2 regions of the Streptomyces sp. V3I7 genome follow, and region 1 is predicted to be linked to the other one. Evidence: predicted binding sites of a transcription regulator. Region 1 holds the regulator's gene; the other holds the start of a gene.
What was found. Region 1 encodes HspR, which represses chaperone genes until heat shock. Its sites were predicted from a motif close to TTGAGNNNNNNNNNCTCAA; they were not measured.
Positions count from the first base shown of each region.

Region 2: lon (endopeptidase La) is a predicted target of HspR. The motif match lies at 3,858-3,876, and genes of this name have one in related genera.

Region 1 is NZ_JAUSZK010000001.1:3,524,827-3,534,839, reverse strand. It holds gene QFZ74_RS16430 (hypothetical protein) at 1-1,729, shown strand, start outside; gene QFZ74_RS16425 (hypothetical protein) at 1,771-1,920, shown strand; gene QFZ74_RS16420 (hypothetical protein) at 1,955-2,602, shown strand; gene QFZ74_RS16415 (peptidoglycan-binding protein) at 2,638-3,501, shown strand; gene QFZ74_RS16410 (hypothetical protein) at 3,522-3,752, shown strand; gene QFZ74_RS16405 (heat shock protein transcriptional repressor HspR) at 3,823-4,275, opposite strand; gene dnaJ (molecular chaperone DnaJ) at 4,281-5,459, opposite strand; gene grpE (nucleotide exchange factor GrpE) at 5,505-6,167, opposite strand; gene dnaK (molecular chaperone DnaK) at 6,164-8,005, opposite strand; gene QFZ74_RS16385 (MraY family glycosyltransferase) at 8,100-9,176, opposite strand; gene QFZ74_RS16380 (heterodisulfide reductase-related iron-sulfur binding cluster) at 9,389-10,013, shown strand, end outside.
Region 2 is NZ_JAUSZK010000001.1:4,548,495-4,558,507, forward strand. It holds gene QFZ74_RS21375 (multifunctional oxoglutarate decarboxylase/oxoglutarate dehydrogenase thiamine pyrophosphate-binding subunit/dihydrolipoyllysine-residue succinyltransferase subunit) at 1-726, opposite strand, end outside; gene QFZ74_RS21380 (cell wall metabolism sensor histidine kinase WalK) at 1,030-2,139, opposite strand; gene QFZ74_RS21385 (response regulator transcription factor) at 2,136-2,876, opposite strand; gene QFZ74_RS21390 (spermidine synthase) at 2,990-3,667, opposite strand; gene lon (endopeptidase La) at 3,899-6,328, shown strand; gene QFZ74_RS21400 (lysozyme) at 6,411-7,235, opposite strand; gene QFZ74_RS21405 (MarR family winged helix-turn-helix transcriptional regulator) at 7,454-7,945, shown strand; gene QFZ74_RS21410 (protein phosphatase 2C domain-containing protein) at 8,326-9,114, opposite strand; gene QFZ74_RS21415 (nitrate- and nitrite sensing domain-containing protein) at 9,487-10,013, shown strand, end outside.

The sequences.
Region 1 (10,013 bases):
CACCTGGTCGCGCATGGGCGCCCCGCACGAGATGGCGCTGCTGCCGACGGGGCTGCCGGTCGGCAGCAGCGGTGTGATCGCCTCCTGGTTCCCGCGCAGCCGGGTCACCGTGCCCGGCAGCCGGCTGTTCGTCGAGGCCTGGGTGAACACGGCGGTCGGCATCGGCGACACCGTCCGGCTCGACCTGGAGCTGAACCGTACGGGCAACTACACCGGCACTCTCTCCCTGGACCTCAACTTCTCCCAGGGAACCGTGACGGTCTGGTCGCTCAGCAGTGATCCTGCCGTGCCGGGAAGCGGGCTGGTCTGGTCGCAGAACGCGACGGCCATGAAGACCAAGCGAGGGGTGTGGCACGTCGGCGTGTTCGTCGACGTGTTCGCCTCGACGAACGGTCAGGCGCTGCCCGGCTTCACTCCGATGCTCACCGCTCCCGACGGCGTCACCTGGGTGGGCGGAGCCGGCGTCTTCACCGCGACCAGCGGACCGCAGCCGGTCGCCGAGCTGCGCAAGGTACGGCTGACCACCACGATTGCAACCGAAGGGGTCCAGGTCACCAGCGGAATGACCACGGTCCCGACGACCGCCGAGTTCAGCCAGGCCGGCACCTGGACCAAGACCGCCGAGCTGGACGAGGCGATCCTGCCGCTGCGGATGATCCCCAAGGTCTCGGGGTCGCAGTGGGAGGCGATCGGACAGATCGCGAAGGCGAGCATGTCGACCGCGGAGCTCGACGAGAGCGGACGGTTCCGCTGGCGCAACTTCACCCGGTTCGCCACCGTGCCCACCACCCCCGATCTCACGCTGACGTCGGTGCGCGACATCGCCGCGCTCACCGTCACCGAGGAGATCGACGCCTGCCGCAACTTCTGCGTCCAGCCCGCCAAGGACTGGAGCGCGGTGCGGCTCGTCGGCGGGGACGCCGTGGTAGACACCCAGGTCCGGGAGATCCCGGCCAACAGCTCGCTGACCGTCTCGTACACCTTCGGCGAGGACGAACTCGACATCGGCCCGCCGGACACGGACGACGATGTGATCCTCACGTCCGGCTCGAACTTCCGGGTCTCGGCACAGAACGCGGCGGGCGCGCCGGCGGTCAAGGGTGCGGTCGAGGCGCTGTTGCGCCGCGAGGACGGCAGCATCGTGCTGCGCCTGACCAACCGCACCGCGCAGAAGCTCTACACGGTTACCAAGGCCGGCGGGCCGTCCATCACCATCGTCCCGCTCAAGCCCGACCGCGATCCCGTGGAGCGCGAGGGGGTGTCGTACGTCTCCGGGAGCGCGAGCGAGCGCTTCTACGGCCGCCAGGAGTTCTACGGCGAGTCCTCCGACTGGGTCCAGGACCTGGGCGCGGCACGCCAGTTGGCCGCGGCGATGCGCAAGGCCGGGGAGTACCCGGTGCCGGTGCTCGGGGACGTGCAGGTGCTGTACGACCCGCGCATCGAGCTCGGCGACGTGGTGCGCGTGCAGGACACGACGGGGGCCGTCCTCGACACCCTCGCCTGGGTCGTGGGCATCACCACCTCCGCGACCGCGGAGGGCGGGGTCCAGCAGACGCTGGCCCTGCGCGGTGTGTCGGCCAATGGCGTGCCCGCCGACGCGGGGCTCACGCCGGACGTCCCGGCGCTGCCGCCCGCGCCGGACACCTCGCGGACGTACGCCGCCGTCGCCGCCGCGTACCCGACGCTCGCCGACCTGCTCGCGGCCAACCCGACCTGGGCCGACGTGTAGCCGCGTGTCGTCAACTCCCTTGTCCGCGAAGGAGGTTCGTTATGTCCGAGCCCGCACCGGAACCCGTGCAGCCGACCGAGGACCAGCTGCGTGAGCTGGCCGAGGCGATCGCTCTCGACCCCGCCCCGTACGTCACCGCGCCGATTCCCGGCGAGGAGCTGCTGACCGTCACGGTCGACCCCGCCGTATGACCCCTCGTCCCGCCCCGCGTCAGGAGAAGCCAGCATGACCACGCAGTTCACAACGATCAGCGGTCTTCCCTACCCGCAGCCCACCGACCCCGCCGACCTTCCGGCCCATCTCAAGGCGCTCGCCGACGCCGTGGACGGGCGTGCGGTGCTGCGGTTCGCGGACGCCACCGCGCGCGACGCCAAGGTGACCGCGCCGGTCGCCGGGATGATCGCCTGGGTCGGCACGCCCGGCCGGATGATGTACCACACCGGTACCGCCTGGGTGCCCCTGGCGCCGTCCCCGGTCTTCCGGGTCAACCTCGACGACGGCGACACCACGTCGACCACCTACGTCGAGACGCTGGCAAACGCCACGGGCGACCCGATGAACGCGTCGTTCACCGTGCCGGCGTCCGGTCAGGTCATCATCACCGTGGGAGGCTACATCCGCGCTTCCACCGCCACCGGCTCCTTCATCTCGGCCAACGTCCGCAACTCTGCGAACACGGTGGTCCTGACAGCCGACGACAGCCGCGCGGCGGCCGCGACCAGCACCGTCCGGACCTCCGTCTCCGCCCAGTTCCTGGTCACCGGCCTCGCCATCGGCACGACCCACACGGCGACGCCCGCCTACCGGTCCGGCGCGTCCACCAACACCTCGTTCTTCGACAACCGGTTCATACGCGTCGACCCCATCCCGTAGACCCGCACCGCGACTTACCGGCAAGGAACCAGCCCATGGCCACACCGCTGACCGCCGACGCCTTCACCCGCGCCCTGCGCGGTGAAGGCGTCCACTTCGTCGAGCACGGCACCTGGAAGACTCACAACCGCAATCACATGGGCCCCTGGGGCCCCGTTCACGGCGTGATGCTGCACCACACCGCCGGCACCAGCAGCCTCACCCTGTGCCGTGACGGCACCGCGGCGCTGCCCGGCCCGCTGTGCACCGGCCTGATCGCCAAGGACGGCACGGTGCACCTGGTCGGATACGGCCGCACCAACCACGCCGGGTCCGGCTCCACGGCCGTACTCGACGCGGTCGTCGCCGAGCGCACCCCGCCGCCCCCGGGGCCGGACGCCGTCGACGGCAACGCCCGCTTCTACGGCTTCGAGATCGAGAACCTCGGCAACGGCCGCGATCCGTACCCGGCGGCCCAACTCGCCGCCGCGGAGCGGGTGTCGGCGGCCATCTGCCGGGCGCACGGCTGGTCGGCGGCGAGCGTGATCGGCCACAAGGAGTGGACCCGCCGCAAGATCGACCCGTCGTTCTCGATGCCCGGGATGCGCACCCGGATCGAGGCCCGGCTGGGCGTCAAGCCCGTACCCGCGCCGCAGGCGTACGCCCCTTTCCCGGGTGCCGCCTTCTTCGTGCCGGGCCGGCGCAGCGCGCTCGTCACGGCCGTCGGCGAGCGCCTGGTGGCCGAGGGCTGCGGCCGTTACACGGTCGGGCCGGGCCCCGTGTGGGGCGAGGCGGACGTTCTCTCGTACGCGGCCTGGCAGCGCAGGCTCGGATACGTCGGTGCGGCCGCTGATGGCATACCGGGCCGCGCCAGCTGGGACAGGCTGCGCGTCCCTGTCGTGCGCGGCAGCGCGTCGTGACCGCGACGGAGGCGGGTGAAGTGGCCGTGGAATTGGAACGCCTGCGCCGCTCCGTCGACGTCGGCTTCGCCACCACGCGCGGCGACCTCGCCCTTCTCCTGCAACGCGCCGACCAGACCGACAAGACTCTCGGCGTCCACGAGGAACGCCTCGACGCCCTGGAACGCACCCGCTGGCCGCTGCCGTCCCTGGCGGCGGTGACGTCCTGCACGGCACTCGCGATCACGCTGTGGGAGACGGTGGGGCACTGAGAAACACGAAAAGGGGCCGGGAGGTTGAACCTCCCGGCCCCTTTTCGTCGTGCGTGGGCGGATCAGTCCATCAGTCCGCGGACTGCTGCCGCTTCGGCCGCCACACCACCAGCGCGCTGGTCTGCTGGACCTCCTGGTACGGGACCAGGTCGCGCCGGTAGGAGGCGTGGACGGCGGCCTCGCGCTGCTGCATGGCGGCCGCCGCGCCGTCCAGGGCCGCCTCCAGTTCCGTTATGCGGGACTGGAGCGCGACGACCTGGTTCTCCAGTTCGATGATGCGCTTGATGCCGGCCAGGTTGATGCCCTCGTCCTGCGACAACGCCTGCACCTGGCGGAGCAGTTCGATGTCACGGGCCGAGTAGCGCCGACCCCGTCCGGCGGTGCGGTCGGGGGAGACCAGGCCGAGCCGGTCGTACTGGCGCAGCGTCTGCGGGTGGAGGCCGGAGAGCTGGGCCGCCACCGAGATGACGTAGACCGGGGTCTCCTCGGTCAGTTCGTACGGATTGCGTCGACGGCCGTCCATCACGCTCATGCTCCCTTCGCGGCCTCGAACAGCTCCGCCCGCGGGTCCTCGCCCGCGGTCGCCTCGCGATACGCCTCGAGTGCGTCACGAGCCTTCCCCGTCAGGTCCCCCGGGACACTCACCTCGACGGTGACCAGCAGGTCGCCGCGGGTGCCGTCCTTGCGGACCGCGCCCTTGCCCCGCGCCCGCATGGTGCGGCCGTTGGGCGTGCCGGGCGGCAGCTTCAGGGTGACGGAGGGGCCGCCGAGCGTCGGGACGCGCACCTCGCCGCCGAGGGCTGCCTCGGCGAACGTCACCGGGACGGTGACGGTGAGGTTGTCGCCCTTGCGGCCGAAGACCGGGTGGCTGCCGACGTGCACGACGACGTACAGGTCGCCCGCCGGGCCGCCCCGTTCGCCGGGCGCGCCCTTGCCGCGCAGCCGGATCCGCTGCCCGTCCGTCACCCCCGCGGGGATGCGGACCTGCATGGTGCGGGACGACTTGGCGCGGCCGCTGCCCTTGCACTCCGGACAGGGGTGCTCGGCCATGAGACCGCGGCCCTTGCAGTCGGGGCACGGGTCGGTCAGGGAGAAGCCGCCGCCCGAGCCCCGGGCCACCTGCCCGGTGCCGACGCAGGTCGGGCACACGCGCGGCGTGCCGTTCTTGTCGCCGGTGCCCGAACAGGCCTTGCACGGCGCCTGCGAGGACATCCGCAGCGGGACCGTGGCGCCCTCGATGGCTTCGGTGAAGCTCAGCGTGACCTCGGACTCGATGTCCTGGCCGCGCCGGGGCTGCGTCCGCGGACCCGCGCCGGCGCCCCGGTTGAACAGGCCCCCGAGGACGTCGCCGAACCCGCCGCCGAAGCCGCCGCCTCCGGCTCCGCCCTGGGCGCCGCCGAAGAGGTCGCCCAGGTCGAAGTTGAAGTTGCCGCCGGCCGCCCCGCCCGGCCCCGGGCGGAAGCCGCCGTTGCCGAAGAGGGCGCGGGCCTCGTCGTACTCCTTGCGCTTCTTGGGGTCACCGAGCACGTCGTTCGCCTCGGAGATCTCCTTGAAGCGCTCCTCGGCCCGGGCGTTGCCCTTGTTGGCGTCCGGGTGGAACTCGCGGGCGAGCTTCCGGTACGCCTTCTTGATCTCGGCCTCGGTGGCGTCCTTGGGGACGCCGAGGACCTTGTAGAAGTCCTTCTCGATGAAGTCCTTGGTGCTCATCCCCGACGTCCCTCCTTCCTACCGGTGCTTGTCCGAGCGTCTACGTCAGCCCTCGTCCGGGCCACCGCTCTCCTTGTCGTCGGATCCGCCGCTCTCCTCGGTCCCCTCGGCCTTGGCCGCCTGGACCCCGGGCTGGGGCTCGGCGACGGCCACCCGCGCGGGGCGGATGGTGCGCTCGCCGATGCGATACCCGGGCTGAAGAATCGCCACGCACGTCGTCTCGGTGACGTCCGGCGCGTACGAGTGCATCAGGGCCTCGTGGATCGTCGGGTCGAACGGTTCGCCCTCCTTGCCGAACTGCTGCAGCCCCAGCTTCGCCGCGACGGTCTCGGTGGACTCGGCGACGGACTTGAATCCGCCGACGAGCTCGCCGTGCTCCCGCGCGCGGCCGATGTCGTCGAGCACGGGCAGGAGCTCGGTCAGGAGGTTCGCGATGGCGACCTCCTTGACCGCGGCCCGGTCGCGATCGACGCGGCGGCGGTAGTTCTGGTACTCGGCCTGGAGGCGCTGGACGTCCGCGGTGCGCTCGTTGAGCGCCGTGCGCACCTGGTCCAGCTGGGCGACCAGGCCGGCGATCTGGCTGGCGTCCCCGGCCGGGGCCGCCGCCTCCTCCGAAGAGGGGGAGGCGGCCTGCGGCTCGGCGTCCTCAGGGGTGGCGCCGGAGGGGACGTCGGGCTTCTCGTCGAAGCCCGGGGTCTCCTCCGTCACGCGGCACCGTCCTTGCGCTCGTCGTCCACGATCTCGGCGTCCACGACGTCGTCGTCGGCGGCCTTGGCACCACCGGCGGCGGCACCCTCGGGACCGCCCGCGGCCTGGGCGTCGGCGTACATGGCCTGGCCCACCTTCTGGGAGACGGCGGCGACCTTCTCCGTGGCGGTGCGGATCTCGGCGCTGTCCTCGCCCTTGAGCGCGGTCTTCAGCTCCTCGACGGCCGCCTCGACCTCGGTCTTGATCTCGGCCGGGACCTTGTCCTCGTTGTCCTTGAGGAACTTCTCCGTCTGGTAGACGAGCTGCTCGCCCTGGTTGCGGGTCTCGGCGACCTCGCGGCGGCGGTGGTCCTCCTCCGCGTACTGCTCGGCCTCCTGGCGCATCCGGTCGACCTCGTCCTTCGGTAGCGAGGAGCCGCCGGTGACGGTCATCTTCTGCTCCTTGCCCGTGCCGAGGTCCTTCGCGGTCACGTGCATGATGCCGTTGGCGTCGATGTCGAAGGAGACCTCGATCTGCGGGACGCCACGCGGGGCCGGCGGCAGACCGGTCAGCTCGAACATCCCGAGCTTCTTGTTGTACGCCGCGATCTCGCGCTCGCCCTGGTAGACCTGGATCTGCACGGAGGGCTGGTTGTCCTCGGCGGTGGTGAAGATCTCGGACCGCTTGGTCGGGATCGTCGTGTTCCGCTCGATGAGCTTGGTCATGATGCCGCCCTTGGTCTCGATACCGAGGGACAGCGGGGTGACGTCGAGGAGCAGGACGTCCTTGACCTCACCCTTGAGGACACCGGCCTGGAGCGAGGCGCCGATGGCGACGACCTCGTCCGGGTTCACACCCTTGTTGGCCTCCTTGCCGCCGGTCAGCTCCTTGACGAGCTCGGCGACGGCGGGCATACGGGTGGAGCCACCGACGAGAACGACGTGGTCGATCTCGGAGAGGCTGATGCCGGCGTCCTTGATGACGTTGTGGAACGGCGTCTTGCAGCGCTCCAGCAGGTCGGCGGTCAGCTGCTGGAACTGGGCGCGCGTGAGCTTCTCGTCCAGGTGCAGCGGGCCCTCGGCGGAGGCCGTGATGTAGGGCAGGTTGATCGAGGTCTCGGAGGACGAGGACAGCTCGATCTTGGCCTTCTCGGCGGCCTCGCGGAGGCGCTGGAGGGCCATCTTGTCCTTGGACAGGTCCACGCCGTGGCCGGACTGGAACTGCTTGACCAGGTAGTCGACGACGCGCTGGTCCCAGTCGTCACCACCGAGGTGGTTGTCACCGTTGGTGGCCTTCACCTCGACGACGCCGTCGCCGATCTCCAGCAGCGAGACGTCGAAGGTACCGCCACCGAGGTCGAAGACGAGGATGATCTGCTCGTCCTTGTCGAGGCCGTACGCCAGCGCGGCGGCCGTCGGCTCGTTGACGATGCGCAGGACGTTCAGACCCGCGATCTCGCCGGCCTCCTTGGTGGCCTGACGCTCGGAGTCGTTGAAGTACGCCGGGACGGTGATGACCGCGTCGGTGACCTTCTCGCCCAGGTAGGACTCGGCGTCGCGCTTCAGCTTCTGGAGGATGAAGGCGGAGATCTGCTGGGGGTTGAAGTCCTTCCCGTCCAGGTTGATCTTCCAGTCCGTGCCCATGTGGCGCTTGACGGAGCGGATGGTCCGGTCCACGTTGGTGACCGCCTGGCGCTTGGCGACCTCGCCGACGAGCACCTCGCCGTTCTTCGCGAAGGCGACGACGGACGGCGTGGTCCGGGCACCCTCGGCGTTGGTGATGACGGTGGGCTCGCCGCCCTCCAGAACGCTCACGACGGAGTTCGTCGTGCCCAGGTCGATGCCGACCGCACGTGCCATGGTGATTTCCTCCAGCTGACTTGAGTGGAACGGACTCAAGTGTGGCATGAGGATCACCACCGGTCAACAGACTTGAGTGAAGAAGACTCAAGTCTTATCCGTTCCTTACGCGCAACCGCCCTCCGGCCTGCACGGATGCGATCCGACGTCCCCGCGCGCGGGGCACGTCCACACGCCGGACTCCGCGCCGGACGTCGCGCCGCGGCCCGTACACCGGCACCCGCAGCAGAAGCAGGACGACGACGAGCGTGCCGGCGCCGACCCAGTACAGCGCCGCCCCTCCGGCCCACCCGGTGTGCGCGAGCACCGCGACCAGCACGGTGGAGAAGGAGCCGAGACCCAGCAGGACGGCGGCGCCCTGCGGGGTGAGCCCCAGTCGGCGCAGCCGGTGCGCGAGGTGGTCGGGCCCGCCGCGCAGCAGCAGCGGGCGCCGGGCGATCAGCCGCGAGAGGACCACGAGCAGGACGTCGGCGCTCGCGACGGCGGTGAGCGCGAACAGCACGCCCGCGCCGGCCCCGATCCCGTACCCGGCCCGGGTGAACACGGCGGCGGAGGCGAGCAGGAAGCCGGTGAACAGCGATCCGCAGGCGCCGAGACCCACGCGCGCGGGATGCCAGTTGTGCATGAGGAAGCCGGTGAGGGCGGCGGCGAACACGCTGAGCAGGACGGCGAGTCCGTCCATCACCTCCGCGGCGGCGCAGAGCGCGACCCCGAAGGCGGTGACGACCCCGACGGTCCCCGCGAGACCGTCGGCGTGGTCGAGCGCCCGGAAGGCGAGGGCGGTGAGGACGATCCAGCCGACGGCGAGGATCCCGGCGGCCACGCCCGTCTCCTCATACGGCACGACGCAGGCCGCCGCGACGGCCGTACCGGCGACGAGCACCCGCGCGCGCAGCCGCCACACGTCGGCGACCAGTCCGAGCGCGGCGACCGCGCAGCCCGCGACGAGCAGCCGGCCGACCCCGTCGCCGAGCGGGGCGACCTGCGTCCACTCGCCCACTGCGGCGACGAGGCCGGTGGCGAGGACGACGGCCGCGCCGCCGAGCAGCGGCAGGGGCCGTCGGCACTGCCGGTCGGTGATCCCGGCGCGCAGGGCGGGCACGCGCAGCAGTACCGCGAGCACGGCGGCGAGGAGGAGGGCGGCGGTGGCGGCGATGATCCCGTAGAGCACGGCTCTAAATTAGGGGTGAAAAGTGCAATTCGGGATGAATAACACGATCGGATTGCCTGCCGATCCGGCAGACCGCCCAGCGACCCAGATCACCCCGTGCCTGACTACAGTGCGAGAGGAGATACGGGTAGTCTCAGACGGACTGCATAAGTTACCGCTTAGTAATTTCGAGGGAGACCTCGAAACGACCCTCGCAGGCCCGAGGAGCCCCCATGCAACTCGCCGCGATCATCGTGTCGCTGGTCCTGACCGTGGTCGGCGTCGCGCTGCTCGCCCGCGCCATCGGCCAGTTCGTCCGGTATTTCAAGTTGGGCCAGCCCGTCCCCGCGGGCAGCCGGACCGACGACCCCTACCAGCGCAGCGTGACGCTGGTGAAGGAGTTCCTCGGTCACACCCGGATGAACCGGTGGGGCATCGTGGGCTTCGCTCACTGGTTCGTGGCGATCGGCTTCCTGACGCTGCCGCCGACCCTGGCCCAGGCGTTCGGCCAGCTGTTCAAGGCCGACTGGGTGCTGCCGGTGATCGGCAGCTTCCTGCCGTTCGAGATGTACATCGAGTTCATCGGCGTGATGACCGTTCTCGGTATCGCCGTGCTCATCGCCATCCGGCTGCTGAACCTGCCCTCGCGTCCGGGCCGCAAGTCCCGCTTCGCCGGCTCCAAGGCCGGGCAGGCGTACTTCGTCGAGTACGTCATCCTCACCATCGGCCTGGCGATCTACACGCTGCGCGGCCTCGAGGGCGCCCTGCACCACGTCGACCACTACGAGGCCGGCTACTTCGCCTCGTACCCGCTGGTCCTGGCCTTCAAGAGCCTCGGCGTCACGACGCTGCAGAACC
Region 2 (10,013 bases), 1.0 Mb from region 1:
GTCGATGGCGAGACCGAGGTTGACGTGCGGCGGCTTGACGAGGGTGGGCTTCCCGTCCTTCTCGCCGAACGACCAGTTCATCGCCGGCATGGCCTTGATGGCCTGCACCATCGCGAAGCCGATCAGGTGCGTGAAGGAGATCTTCCCGCCCCGGGCGCGCTTCAGGTGGTTGTTGATGACGATGCGGTTGTCGAACAGCAGCTTCACCGGGACCGCGCGGACCGAGGTGGCGGTCGGCAGCTCCAGCGAGGCGTTCATGTTCTTGGCGACCGCGGCGGCGGGACCGCGCAGCGTGATCAGCTCGGGACCCTCTGGCGCCTCGCCCGCGGGCTTCGCCTTCGGCGCGGCGGCGGGCTGGGCGGCCTTCGCCGGGGCGGCGGCCGCGGGCTTCGCGGCGGCGGGCGCCGGGGGCGCGGCCGGGGCAGCGGGCTGTGCGGCGGCGGGAGCCGGCGCCGGAGCCGCCGGGGCGGCCGGAGCGGGCGTGGTGGTGGTCGCTGCGGCCCCCGCGGCCGCAGTACCCGCCGGAGCCTGCGAGGCGGCGGCCCCCGGCTTGTAGTCGGCGAAGAAGTCCCACCAGGCACGGTCTACCGAATTCGGGTCCTGGAGGTACTGCTGATAGATCTCGTCGACGAGCCACTCATTGGGACCGAACGCAGCAGCGGGGTTCTTCCCCGCTTGATCGTCGGTCGAGATGCTCGATGCGTTACTCGGGGACTGTGGCGACACGGCGGCAACCGCCCTCTTCCGCTTCACAAGGTGATGGACAGCGGGAATAAAGGCTACGCCTCCCCGGGCGAGAAGGTCAGGTCGGGCTGGTCCTTCGTCGCGCAAGTCACATCGGAAAGTGTGTTTCGAGGGTGAATTTGGCGGGAAACAAGCGGGGTTAGCCTACGGCGGGGGTACGGCGATCAGCGCTCAGGGACCCTGCTGACGTGCGAGGTCGCCGCTCGAAGGGGGCTCGTACCTGCTCACACGTGTCCAGCTGCGGGGACGTTCGTGGATCTTGTCACTCCGGGGTCGAACTGTACGTCAACCCGATGCGGACAGATCTCCCGGAAGGCTGATGAAGATCCGGCAGCCGCGCTCGGATTCGGCCACGCCGATCCGGCCACCGTGCAGATCCACGGCCCAGCGGGCGATGGCGAGGCCGAGTCCGGTGCCGCCGTCGCTGCCGGGCCCGTGCGGACGGCTGACGGCGCCCCGGTTGAACCGCTCGAAGACGTGGCGCCACTCCGACTTCGGGATGCCCGGACCCTCGTCCAGGACCTCCAGCTCCAGCGACTCCGGCTGCTGCCCGCGCCGCGCCCGCACCGTGACGCGGCCGTGCGGCGGGCTGTGCTTGACCGCGTTGTCGATCAGGTTGGCGACGACCTGGTGGATGCGCTCGGGGTCCGCGTGCGCGGTCAGCTCCGGCGGGGACACGTCGAGGTGCAGATGGACGTCGGTGCGCTGGTGGCTCCCGGAGCCGGAGGCGATGCCCGCGCGCGCGGAGGCGACCATGTTGGCCTCCTTGAGCACGCCCGAGAGGTACGGCCACACCTCGAAGCGCCGCTTGCGCAGCGGGACGACGCCGTTGTCCAGCCGTGACAGGTCCAGCAGCGTCTCCACCAGCCGGCCGAGCCGCTCGGTCTGCTTCAGGGCCGTGCGCATCGTCTCGGGATCCGCCTCGGCGATGCCGTCGACGACGTTCTCCAGGACCGCGCGCAGGCCCGCGATGGGGGTGCGCAGCTCGTGCGAGACGTTGGCGACGAGCTCCTTGCGCTGGAGGTCCTGCGCCTCCAGCTCGTCGGCCATCGCGTTGATCGTCTGGGCCAGGTCGCCCAGCTCGTCCCGGCGGTTCTCCCGCACCCGGCGGGTGTAGTCGCCCTGCGAGATGGACCGGGCAACCGCGTTCATGTCGTCCAGCGGCGCGGTGAGCGAGTGCGCCACGAACTGTGTGATCAGCAGCGTGGCGATCATCGAGAAGACGGTGATGAAACGGATCTCCGTCTTGGTGGTCACCGCGATCATCGACAGACCTGTGGTGATCAGCACCGAGATGACCACCAGTCCGCCGAGCTTGGTCTTGATCGAGAACGGGCGTACGCCGCCCCAGGGCTCCCTGGGGCTCCTCCGTGGGGCCGGCCGCCCGCCGCTCATGGCGTCGGGGTCTCCAGCGCGTACCCGACGCCGTGCACCGTGCGGATCCGCTCGGCGCCGATCTTCCGGCGCAGGGCCTTGATGTGGCTGTCGACGGTCCGGGTGCCGGAGGCGTCCGCCCAGTCCCACACCTCGGCGAGCAGCTGCTCACGGGAGAGCACCGCGCGCGGGGTGTTGGCCAGGCAGACCAGCAGGTCGAACTCGGTCGGGGTGAGGTGGACGTCCTCGCTGCGCACGCGCACCCGGCGCTGCGCGTGGTCGATCTCCAGCTCGCCGAGGCGCAGGATGCCCGAGCGCGGCGTGGCGGCGGCGAGCGCGGCGCGCTCCACCCGGCGCAGCAGCACGTGGACGCGCGCGGCCAGTTCGCGCATCGAGAACGGCTTGGTCATGTAGTCGTCGGCGCCGACGCCGAGACCCACGAGCATGTCCGTCTCGTCGTCGCGGGCGGTGAGCATCATCACCGGCACCGGGCGCTGGGCCTGCACGCGGCGGCAGACCTCCAGGCCGTCGAAGCCCGGCAGCATGATGTCGAGGATCAGCAGGTCAGGCTGCCAGGCCTCGGCGGTGTCGACGGCGGCCGGTCCGTCGCCCGCGGTTTGCACGAGGAATCCCTCGGCGCGCAGCCGGGCCGCGATGGCGTCGACGATCGTCGCGTCGTCCTCGACCACCAGGACTCGGCGCTGCGCGCCCTGGGTGGCCGCCGCCGTGCCGTTGTGCGAGGTGTGTGTCTGCTCCATCGCCCGCCCCTGAAGTGTGCTTTCCGGAATCCGTGGGGTGATCCCATGTCTGCGTTTGACGCTTGAATGATCTGCGTCAGGGCAGCACATTACGGGGACAGGCCGGGCCGTCGCTATCCAGGTCGTACGGCGAGGTGCACGGCGTCCGGAACTCCCCGGGCAACGGGGACCTCTTTGGTACGCACCTGCCGGAACCCGGCATTCCGCAAGGTTTCCTCAAACCCGGAGGAGGGCTGCGCCGACCATACGGCAAGCACTCCGCCGGGCCTCAACGCCCTTGCGCAGCCTGCCAGTCCGGCCGGGGAGTAGAGGCCGCCGTTGTCCTCGGTGACAGTCCAGCCCGGACCGTTGTCGATGTCCAAGCACAGTGCGTCGAATGTGGCACATCTCTCATTGACGTACGTCAGGAGGTCGCTCTCGACGATCTTCGTCCGCGGGTCGGCCAGCGCGGCCGCGGTCACGGCGGACAGCGGGCCCTCGCGGTGCCAGCCGATCACGGCCGGCTCGCGCTCGACGACCGTGATCCGGCCCCAGCGGGGATCCGCCGCCGCGTGTGCGAGTGAGAACCCCACGCCCAGGCCGCCGATCAGCACGTCCGGTTCCGCCCGCCCGTCCAGCGCGTCGTACGCCGCGTCGACGAGCAGCCGCTCCGAGCGGCCGTCGGAGGTGTCCATCAGGAAGCAGCCGTTGGCGATGATCTGGAGAAGGTCGCCGTGCCTGCGCAGGACCACTTCGCCGTACGGGCCCTCGCGGCGGTCCAGGACATGGGGGGTGTCGTGCGCGGCGGTCATGGCCCCATCATCCCCGAACGGGGCTTGGCGGGCAGGGGAATTACGGAGGACCGCGGCGCGTAGACGTGGAGGAGAGCGCGCGCCGGACAGGTTCACCCGACCGAGGCCGGTCCGGAGGCCGGTCCGAGGTCTTCGGAGTCGATCGCTCAGAGCGAACAGCCCCTGGGGAACAATGGACGACTCACGTGCATTGAGTCCATGTAACTCAAGTTGATTGCTCTAGGGGAGATCATGGCTGCTGAGTCCACGGCGTCCACGCCGCTCACCCTGCCCGTGCTGCCGCTCGACGGCGAGGTCGTGCTGCCCGGCATGGTGGTCCCGCTCGACCTGAACGACCCGGACGTACGGGCCGCGGTGGAGGCCGCCCAGGCCGCCGCCCGCTCCGCGCCCGGCAAGCCCCGGGTCCTGCTCGTGCCGCGCATCGACGGGACGTACGCGAGCACCGGTGTGCTCGGCACGGTGGAGCAGGTGGGCCGGCTGGCCGACGGCGACCCGGGCGCGCTGATCCGCGGCCGCGACCGGGTGCGCATCGGCGCAGGTACCACGGGCCCGGGCGCCGCGCTGTGGGTCGAGGGCACCCGCGTCGACGAGCAACTGCCCGACCCCCTGCCCGGTCATGTCACCGAACTCGTCAAGGAGTACAAGGCGCTCGCCACCAGCTGGCTGCGCAAGCGCGGCGCCTGGCAGGTCGTCGACCGCGTCCAGGGCATCGACGACGTCTCCGCGCTCGCCGACAACTCCGGTTACTCACCCTTCCTGACCCTGCAGCAGAAGGTCGAGCTGCTGGAGACCGCCGACCCGGTGGCCCGGCTCAAGCTCGCCACGCAGCGGCTGCGCGACCACCTCGCCGAGCAGGACGTGGCCGAGTCCATCGCCAAGGACGTCCAGGAGGGCGTCGACAAGCAGCAGCGCGAGTTCCTGCTGCGGCGCCAGCTGGAGGCCGTCCGCAAGGAACTGCGGGAGCTGAACGGCGAGGACGGCAAGGATCCTGCCGAGGAGTCCGACGACTACCGCGCCCGCGTCGAGGCCGCCGACCTGCCGGAGAAGGTCCGCGAGGCCGCCCTCAAGGAGGTCGACAAGCTGGAGCGCGCCAGCGACCAGTCGCCCGAGGGCTCCTGGATCCGCACCTGGCTCGACACGGTCCTCGAACTGCCCTGGAACGAACGGACCGAGGACGCCTACGACATCCAGGGCGCCCAGGCCGTGCTCGACGCCGAGCACGCCGGACTGGACGACGTCAAGGAGCGGATCACCGAGTACCTGGCGGTGCGCAAGCGGCGCAGCGACCGGGGTCTCGGTGTGGTCGGCGGGCGGCGCGGCGGTGCCGTGCTCGCCCTGGTCGGGCCGCCCGGCGTCGGCAAGACCTCGCTGGGCGAATCGGTGGCCCACGCCATGGGCCGCAAGTTCGTCCGCGTCGCCCTCGGCGGTGTGCGCGACGAGGCCGAGATCCGCGGCCACCGGCGTACCTACGTCGGCGCCCTGCCCGGCCGCATCGTGCGTGCCGTCAAGGAGGCCGGGTCCATGAACCCGGTGGTCCTGCTGGACGAGATCGACAAGGTCGGCTCCGACTTCCGCGGCGACCCGGCGGCGGCCCTGCTGGAGGTCCTCGACCCCGCGCAGAACCACACCTTCCGGGACCACTACCTGGAGGTGGAACTGGACCTGTCCGACGTCGTCTTCCTGGCGACGGCCAACGTCCTGGAGGCCATCCCGGAGGCCCTGCTCGACCGCATGGAGCTGGTCCGCCTGGACGGCTACACCGAGGACGAGAAGGTCGTCATCGCCCGTGACCACCTGCTGCCGCGCCAGCTGGAGCGGGCGGGCCTGGACACCGGCGAGGTCACGCTCGACGAGAGCGCGCTGCGCAAGCTGGCCGGCGAGTACACGCGCGAGGCGGGCGTGCGCACCCTGGAGCGCTCGATCGCGCGGCTGCTGCGCAAGGTCGCGGCCCAGCACGAACTGGGCGAGCGCGAGCTGCCGTTCACCGTGCGGGACGAGGACCTGCGCGGTCTGATCGGCCGGCCGCACCATGTGCCCGAGTCCGCCCAGGACCCGGCCGAGCGCCGTACGGCGGTCCCGGGTGTGGCGACCGGCCTCGCGGTGACCGGCGCGGGCGGTGACGTCCTCTACGTCGAGGCGTCACTGGCCGACCCGGAGACGGGGGCGTCGGGCCTGACCCTCACCGGTCAACTGGGCGACGTGATGAAGGAGTCGGCGCAGATCGCGCTGAGCTTCCTGCGCAGCCGCGGCGCCGAACTGGAGCTGCCGGTGGCCGATCTGAAGGACCGGGGCGTGCACATCCACTTCCCGGCGGGCGCGGTGCCGAAGGACGGGCCGAGCGCGGGCATCACGATGACGACGGCCCTCGCCTCCCTGCTCTCCGGCCGCGCGGTGCGCACGGACGTGGCGATGACCGGCGAGGTCTCGCTCACCGGCCGGGTGCTGCCGATCGGCGGCGTGAAGCAGAAGCTGCTCGCCGCACACCGGGCCGGGGTGACGACCGTCGTCATCCCCAAGCGCAACGAGCCCGACCTGGACGACGTCCCGGCTGAGGTACTGGACAAGCTCGACGTCCACACGGTCACGGACGTACGCGAGGTCCTCGAACTGGCCCTGTCGGCGGCCGTGCAGGACGCCGCGGAGGTTCCGGCGGCGGCGTGACGGACGCGGCCGGACGGATCGAAGGCCCGGGTCCCGTGAGGGAGGCCCGGGCCTTCGCCGTACCGGTGGCACCTGGCGCGCGTCAGCCGTTGGCGAGGGCCACGACGCGGTCCAGAGCTCCGTTGAACTTGTCGTGATCACCAACCGTCGGGCCGGTCGAGGTGTACTGCCACATGGTGTAGTACCCCCAGCCCGCCGGCAGCGTCCCCGGATCCGTCGCATACCGCGCGATCCACAGCGGGTTGTTGGCAGCGAAGCCGCCGTAGTTGCCGGTGCACTGGGTCCACCAGCTGGTGGCCGTGTAGATGACGGCCCAGCGGCCGGTGCGGGCGTGGTACTGGTTGATGAAGTCGGCGATCCAGCTGACCATCCCGCTCTGGGTCTTGCCGTAGCAGGCGGCGCCGTAGGGGTTCCACTCGATGTCGAGCACGCCCGGCAGGGTCTTGCCGTCCTGGGACCAGCCGCCGCCGTGGTCGACGAAGTAGTTGGCCTGGGTGGCGCCGGTCGTGGTGTCCGGGGTCGCGAAGTGGTACGCGCCGCGGATCATGCCGACGTTGTAGGACCCGTTGTACTGCTGGGCGAAGTACGGGTTCGTGTAGTACGTGCCTTCGGTCGCCTTGGTGTACGCCCACCGGACCCCGCTGTTCCACAGGGTCGACCAGGCGACGTTGCCCTGGTAGCCGGAGACGTCGACGCCCTCGGTCTGGGTGGCGTCACCGGAGCTGGGCGTGCCGCCCTGGCCGTCGTGGGCGGCGACGCCCATGCCCATGAAGGCGGAGCCGCGGGCGGGGGCGGTCGCCGCGTCGGCGCTGGAGAGGGGAAGGGTGAGGGACAGCGCCGCGAGCAGTCCGGCCACGAGGGCGGTGAGGGCGCGGGGGCGGAGCGAACCAGGTCTGTGCACGGGCATGACGTGCCTCCGAGGTGTTGGTGGGGAGCCGCGGATGACGCACTGGCGTGAGCATGCCATTCAGTGGTGCGGCCTCGACGCTACGCACGTAGACCCGGGCTGGGAAGAGGGGCAGGAGGCTGCCGTTGGTCTACTCCTGCGAAATACTTACGGAGCTGCGGCAATGGCGTCGTTTGGCAGAAACTTTCAGGACCGCGAAACCGATCAGGGGTGCTGACGTGCACGAGAAGGCAAACGGCGACGGACCGCACGTCGCCGGAGGGGTGGCGCCGAGTGGTGCAGACCAGGAGTTCCTGGATCTGGAGCGCGAGTTGACGGTGCTGCTGCGGCGGGCCCGGGCCAGCCAGGGGGAGATGGCCCGCGAGGTCCACCCCGATCTGGAGCCCGCCGCCTACGGCCTCCTCGTGCGCCTCGACGAACACGGCAGCCAGCGTGCCACCGAACTCGCCTGCTACATCGGCGTCGGCAAGGCCACCATGTCCCGCCAGCTGCGCGCCCTGGAGGAACTCGGCCTGGTCGCCCGCGAACCGGACCCCGCCGACGGCCGGGCCTGGCTGGTCACCCTGACCGACGAGGGCCGCGGCCGGGTCGGCAGCGTCCGCGACGCCCGCCGCGCCCGCTACGTCCGCAAGCTCGCCCACTGGGACCGCCACGAGGTCGCGGAACTGGCCCGACTGCTCCACCGGTTGAACGCGGGCGCGGGGGAGTAGCCCGCCCTGGGACCGGGCCGGGCTGTGGCTGATTGCGTGTGGCGCCGGCCGGCCGGGTCGCGTGCTCGCTCGTTTTGCGTGGTCCCGGGGGCGTTGGACCGGCCCGGTTGCCGCGCTGGTTGAACGCGGGCGCGGGGGAGTAGCCCGCCCTGGGACCGGGCCGGGCTGTGGCTGATTGCGTGTGGCGCCGGCCGGCCGGGTCGCGTGCTCGCTCGTTTTGCGTGGTCCCGGGGGCGTTGAACCGGCCCGGTTGCCGCGCTGGTTGAACGCGGGCGCGGAGGAGTGGCCCGGGCCGGCTGTCTGCTCCCGGCGTGGGGCTCCAGCCGCCAGGGTCGCGTGCTCGCCCGTTGGCGCGGGCCCCGGGCGTCGCTGCTCCGGGGTCAGAGCTCGGCGTACACCACCGTCGCGTCGTCGTGGGTCTTGCCGCGGCGCAGGAAGGCGCGCTCGTCGCGGTCCGCGGTCTCCAGGGTGCGTACGCGGTCGATCAGGGCCCGCGCACCCTCCTTGCGGACGAGGGCGAGGCAGTCCGCCCACTCGCCCGCACCGAACTTCTCGACCCAGCGGGCCGCCCCGTCGGTGAGCGCCGCCAGGGCGCGGACCTCCCGGCGCGGGAGGGTGCCGGTGACCGCGCGGGAGGCGGCCGAGGGATCGGCGGCGGCGGTGAAGAAGCCGCCCTCCTTGTTGCGGACGGTGGCGTCGGCGACGGCGTCGCTGATCAGGAGGGAGCGAGGGACACGGGAGAGCCGGTCGTCCAGGACCGGGGTGACCGTGCCGTCCGGGGACTCCAGGAGCAGGGCGGAGTCCGACAGCACCAGGTACTCCACGCGGGCGGCCGACCAGCGGGCCAGGACCACCGTCGCCTGAGGGGTGCGTGGGTGAGAAAGGTCACAGGTTTGAGCGTGGGCGTCCGCGGTGCGGCTGATGGCGCGGGCGAGGATCTCCGGCAGCGTCAGATCTCGGTCGGAAACGGTCAGTTCGGCCAGTGCCCCGCCGAGTCTCGCCGTGAACCAGGGAACGGAGTGCTCGCATCCGGTCCCGCTCTCCGGTGGTGTCACCCCGTCCAGGGCGATCACGCAACCCCCCTGCCCGCAGGCCGGTAGTCCGACAGCGGCGAAGTCCTCGTTGGGGCGGGCGGGGTCGCCGGGTTCCGAAATGACTTCAGTGCGCATCGGGTCAGTCTGCACGAGCCCTTCACAGGCGCCGCCAAAGGACGGCATCCGTTCCCGAATTGACGCCCGCGGGCCTGGTCGCCGCCGGGTTTGTGCGGGATTGGACCGTTCCGGGAAGGCGTGGCGGCGAATACTGCCAAAGGCTGCCCCCCGAGTCCAACCGGCCCGCCGGAAGACGTTCATGTGGCCGGTCGAGTAACTTGCCCGTCAACTCCCCTCCGAGGTTCACTCCTTGAGGTGGCGGGTCAGGTGATGCTCGACCACTGACCACTGGCACTGGGAGTGTCGGGCACCGGCCGTACGGGTCGTACGCGCCGGCCCGGCATCGACTTGACGGAGTGCCACCCGGGCCCATGGGTACACGAGTTCAGAATGCGAGCACCGGTGCAGAAAAAGCGGCCTCGGCGCAAAGGCAATCAGACGGCTCCTGAGGGGGCCGCCGAGCGCACCCCCGTCGGCCGTGGCCGGCCGACCCACGTACGCAACCGGCTCATCGTCGTCGTGGCCGTCGTGGCCGCCGCGACGGCAGCCGCGGGCGCCCCGTCCGTCCTGGCCGCCTCCGGGCAGGTGAGCGACTCCCAGGAGCTGGTGACCCTCGCCGGGCGCACCCAGGACGCCCTCGCGCTCGCCCACTCCCTGGCCGACGAGCGCGACGAGGTCACCTCCTACATCGCGGCCGGACGCCCCAGGACCAGCGCGCCCTCCGGGCAGCGCAGCGCCCGCGTCGACCGGCAGGTCGCCGAACTGCGCGCGGAATCCGGCGCCCCCGCCTCGCTGCGCGAGGACCTCGACGCCGTCAAGACCGCGCGCGAGAACGCCCTGAGCGGCAAGAGCACGGCACTGGAGGCGCACCAGGCGTACACCGACGTCATCGTCGGACTGCACCAGCTCGCCGAGCA